2 regions of the Faecalibacterium sp. 7 genome follow, and region 2 is predicted to be linked to the other one. Evidence: predicted binding sites of a transcription regulator. Region 2 holds the regulator's gene; the other holds the start of a gene.

Region 1 (2,470 bases), 1.4 Mb from region 2:
AAGCTGCGGCAGCCCATGCAGGTGTAGCAGTGGCCTTCGCCGTTTTTGTCCACCTTGAGCTCCAGCATCTTCTTCTCGGAGATATAGTCGGGCACCATGCGTTTTGCGGTGCACTTTGCGGCCAGCTCGGTCAGGTAGTAATAAGGAGTGCCGGGGCGGATGTTGTCCTCTTCCAGCACATAGATCAGCTTGGGGAAAGCGGGGGTGATCCACACACCGGCCTCGTTCTTCACGCCCTGATAGCGCTGGCGGATGGTCTCCTCGATGATGATGGCAAGGTCTGCCTTCTCCTGCGGATTGCGCGCCTCACCCAGATACATGAACACGGTGATAAAGGGGGCCTGACCATTGGTGGTCATCAGCGTGACCACCTGATACTGGATGGTCTGCACACCGCGGTTGATCTCGCTGCGCAGGCGGCGCTCCACGATCTCCTTCTTGCGCTCGGCAGAAACGTCCAGACCAGCCATTTCCACTTCTACCTCAGCGGCGATCTTCTTGCGGGAGACATCCACAAAGGGGGCGAGGTGGGTCAGGCTGATGCTCTGGCCGCCGTACTGGTTGGATGCCACCTGTGCAATGATCTGGGTGGCGATGTTGCAGGCGGTGGAGAAGCTGTGAGGCTTTTCGATATAGGTGCCGGAAATGACGGTGCCGTTCTGCAGCATGTCCTCCAGATTCACCAGATCGCAGTTGTGCATGTGCTGGGCAAAGTAGTCGGAATCGTGGAAGTGGATCAGACCCTCCTGATGGGCCTTGACGATCTCCGGGTCCAGCAGCAGACGGGCGGTCAAATCTTTGGAGATCTCACCGGCCATATAGTCGCGCTGCACGCTGTTCACGGTGGGGTTCTTATTGGCGTTCTCCTGCTTGACCTCTTCGTTCTGGCACTCGATCAGGCTCAGAATGCGCTCATCGGTGGTGTTGGTCTGACGCTTCAGGCTCTGGATATAGCGGTAGGTGATATAGTGACGGGCGATGTCGTGGGCTTTGATGTCCATGAGCTGGTTCTCCACCATATCCTGAACCTCTTCCACGCTGACGGCACGGTTCAGTGCCTGGCATTGGTCGGTTACATCTGCCGCGATCTGGGTGATCTGATCCTTGGTCAGACGGCTCTGGCCGCCGACCGAATCGCTGGCCTTGGTAACAGCGGTAATGATCTTGGTGATATCAAAGGGGACCTCTGCACCGTTGCGTTTGATGATCTTCATCGGCTCTCCTCCTTGTAAATAAAAGCACAGTGTGAACGGGTACCTCTTACAATAAGAGATACCCGTCTGCGCGCACGATATCCAACAAACTGAATGTAGCTCTATTCTATCACTATCTAGTGGCAAGTCAAGAAAAATACCACTACATTTTGCGTTTTGGAGTTTTAGCCAAAATTCATGGATAATTTTCAGGATAAAATCTGAGCCAAGACCTCTTGACAACGCACACCCGTTTCCATGGTGTAATATCGCAAAATATTATACGGAGAAAGCCTTATAATACATTATATAAATAAAGAGGGACACTGAGCTGCGGTGCAGTTTTTCCTGCGGTTTGCTGCTGTTTTGGGGTGAACGCAAAAAAGAATGAAAAAAATCTGTCAAAAAGTGTTGACAAGGAGGCGGGGGTGTGGTATTATACTTGAGCGCCAAGCGCTGAGGCAAAAGAATGACTTCCGAAGCCTCAGCAGAAAGCCCTTGAAAAGAACCAATAGACGTCAGGAAAGACCGGTTTGTTCCGAGTAACTTCAAGACATCCAAGTTCAGAAAGTTCAAAAGCTTCTAAAAAATAAGGCTTGACAAAAAACCACTTCGGTGGTACAATAAACAGGTCGTCAGCCGCAAGGCTGAGGCGCACAGGACCTTGAAAATTGAACAATATCGAAAAACTTGTAAGGAACCTTTATGTGTTTGGAAAAACACTTAAAACAATTCCAAAAGTAATTCACACAGGACGCAAGCGATTGCGTGCTGAGCGAACAAGATTTAACACTTTTTAAGTGATAAATATCATTTATAAAGAGTTTGATCCTGGCTCAGGACGAACGCTGGCGGCGCGCCTAACACATGCAAGTCGAACGAGCGAGAGAGAGCTTGCTTTCTCGAGCGAGTGGCGAACGGGTGAGTAACGCGTGAGGAACCTGCCTCAAAGAGGGGGACAACAGTTGGAAACGACTGCTAATACCGCATAAGCCCACGGCTCGGCATCGAGCAGAGGGAAAAGGAGCAATCCGCTTTGAGATGGCCTCGCGTCCGATTAGCTAGTTGGTGAGGTAACGGCCCACCAAGGCGACGATCGGTAGCCGGACTGAGAGGTTGAACGGCCACATTGGGACTGAGACACGGCCCAGACTCCTACGGGAGGCAGCAGTGGGGAATATTGCACAATGGGGGAAACCCTGATGCAGCGACGCCGCGTGGAGGAAGAAGGTCTTCGGATTGTAAACTCCTGTTGTTGGGGAAGATAATGACGGTAC
Region 2 (2,470 bases):
CTGATGGCAGCCATCGTGCTGTGCGCTGTGGTGTTCGGCGTCCATCTGGATACCGAGTTCACCGGCGGTGCCATGATCACCCTGAGCTACGAGGGCAGCTTTACCACGGCGGATGTGCAGAAAACGGCTTCCGCTGCACTGGACAGCACCGGCCTGACCCTGCAGACCGGCGAGAACGTTGCCACCGGCGACCAGACCTTGAAAATTTCCATGCCCGGCACCGAGACGGTGACCACGGAACAGGTGGCCGACCTGTTGGACAGCCTGAACGAGAGCTATCCGGAAAACCACTTTGAGCAGCTGTCCCTGAGCAATGTCAGCGCTGCCATGGGCATCAAGTTCCTGCAGAAGAGTCTGGTGGCTGTGGTGTTCGCACTGGTGCTGATCCTGCTGTACATTGCCCTGCGCTTCAAGAACATCGGCGGCCTGACCGGCGGCATGATGGCAGTGCTGGCATTGGTGAACGACCTGATGGTGGTGTTTGGCACCTTCGTGCTGCTGCGCACTCCGCTGGACGGCAATTTCATTGCAGCCATGCTGACCATTCTGGGCTACTCCATCAATGATACCGTTGTGGTCTACGACCGTATCCGTGAAAACCGCACCCTGATGGGCAAAAAAGCCTCGTTTGAAGAGCTGGTCAACCGCTCGGTCAATCAGTCTGCCCGCCGCACCCTCATCACCACCATTACCACGGTAATGGCACTGGGTGTTATGTGTGTCGTGGCAAAGCTGTACGGTCTGGACAGCATCTTTACCTTTGCGTTCCCGCTGATGATGGGCATGATCAGCGGTGTGTATACTTCGCTGTGCGTTTCCACCTCTGCGTGGGTGCTGTGGAGCGAGCGCAAGCCCAAGACCAAAGCGTAAAAACACAGCCCGGTCAGACCGGACAGGAGGAACAGAACATGAAATGTCCCTATTGCGGAGCTGAGGAATCCAAAGTGATCGACTCCCGCCCCACTGAAGACAGCGAACGCATCCGCCGCCGCCGCGAATGTCTCAGCTGCCACATGCGCTTTACGACCTATGAGGTCGTGGAGACTGTTCCGCTTGTGGTCATCAAAAAGGACAGCTCCCGGGAACCCTTTGACCGGCAGAAGCTGCTCAATGCCATGGTGCGTGCCTGTGCCAAGCGCCCGGTCAGCTATGAGTCATTGGAGCGGGCGGTCAGCAGCATTGAGCAGACCCTGCTCAGCTCCTACGACCGTGAGATCCCCAGTGTACGCATTGGTGAGCTGACCATGCAGGAACTGAAAAAGATCGACGAGGTGGCGTATGTCCGCTTTGCCTCCGTCTATCGCCAGTTCGCGGATGTGGAGAGCTTTTTCAATGAGCTGCAGAAGCTGATGGGCGACCGCAGGGAACCACAGAAATAACAGAATAGACCCCATGAGCACCGGAACTGTGTCCGAACAGGCACAGTTCCGGTGCTTTTGTCATACCAGCCGATGGGAGAGCCATTCCAGCGTTTCCACCTGTACCTGTGCGCGCCGCAGCTCACCAAAGGCTTCCTCGGGAGCATTCATTTCCAGATGGCCGTCCGCAGCCCGCAGGGCGGCTTCCAGTTCGGTAAAATCTGCAGTGCGCAGCAGGTGATTCATGCTTGTCCGCATCTGGTCGCACCGGGCGGCACCGTCGGCAAGGGCCTGCCGCGCAGCAGGATGATCCGCATTGCGGATGGCCTCGGCAGCTGCGTCAAGGTCTGCCGAGATCACTTCGGCAAAGCTTTGCACCTTCCAGCTGCTGTAAAAAGCCACACCCAGCAGCACGGCCACAATGGCGATACATGCATAGATCCGCTTCATCCACTCACCTCACCGGGGACCGCTTCCATGGCGGTCCTCTTTTTTTAACAGAAAATAGTCTTCGGTCTCGCTGCCGATCAACAGCAGGATCTCCTCGGGCAGCAGGGTGTTGGCCTGTGCAGTCCGCTCCAGCCATTCGCGGTCTTTGCCGCACCAGCGCAGATTGTCCTCCAGCACCTGACCGTCCAGCACAAAGGGGATGATGGCGTTGGCATGGTTTACCTTGATCTGCAGGTCGGAAAGTCGGACAGGTTCTTTCTCCGGCCGCAGGGCCGCCGAGAGGGTCCCGTTTGTTTCGATCACGGCGTAGGAGACCTCACGCGGGTCAAAGATGTTTTTGCCGCGCAGCGCCTCCATCAGATCGGCGGTGGTCAGGCGCAGCATCCGCAGAGCATTCTGGTCGATCTTTCCATCCAGTATGACCGTTTTGGGCCTGCCGGATAGAAAATTGAAGAATTTCTGGCTGCGGAAGCTCAGCACAGAACCCAGCAGTTCCAGCGCCGCAATAAGGAACAGGGGAATGAGGCTGGATGTGATGGGCACCTCTTCCGATTCGATGGAGATGGACGCCAGATTGGAAATGAGGATGGTGGACACCAGCTCTTCCGGCTGCAATTCACCCAGCTGGCGTTTGCCCATCAGCCGCATGGCAAACAGAACGC

Evidence for each region. Region 2 encodes NrdR, which represses ribonucleotide reductase genes. Its sites were predicted from a motif close to CACNANATNTNGTG; they were not measured.
Region 1: nrdD (anaerobic ribonucleoside-triphosphate reductase) is a predicted target of NrdR. The motif match lies at 1,355-1,368, and genes of this name have one in related genera.

Annotation. Positions count from the first base shown of each region.
Region 1 covers NZ_CP186911.1:1,087,908-1,090,377, forward strand. The annotation lists gene nrdD (anaerobic ribonucleoside-triphosphate reductase) at 1-1,214, opposite strand, end outside; rRNA gene ACKXF7_RS05335 (16S ribosomal RNA) at 2,007-2,470, shown strand, end outside.
Region 2 covers NZ_CP186911.1:2,502,867-2,505,336, reverse strand. The annotation lists gene secF (protein translocase subunit SecF) at 1-870, shown strand, start outside; gene nrdR (transcriptional regulator NrdR) at 909-1,379, shown strand; gene ACKXF7_RS12410 (DUF4363 family protein) at 1,440-1,808, opposite strand; gene ACKXF7_RS12405 (DUF421 domain-containing protein) at 1,818-2,470, opposite strand, start outside.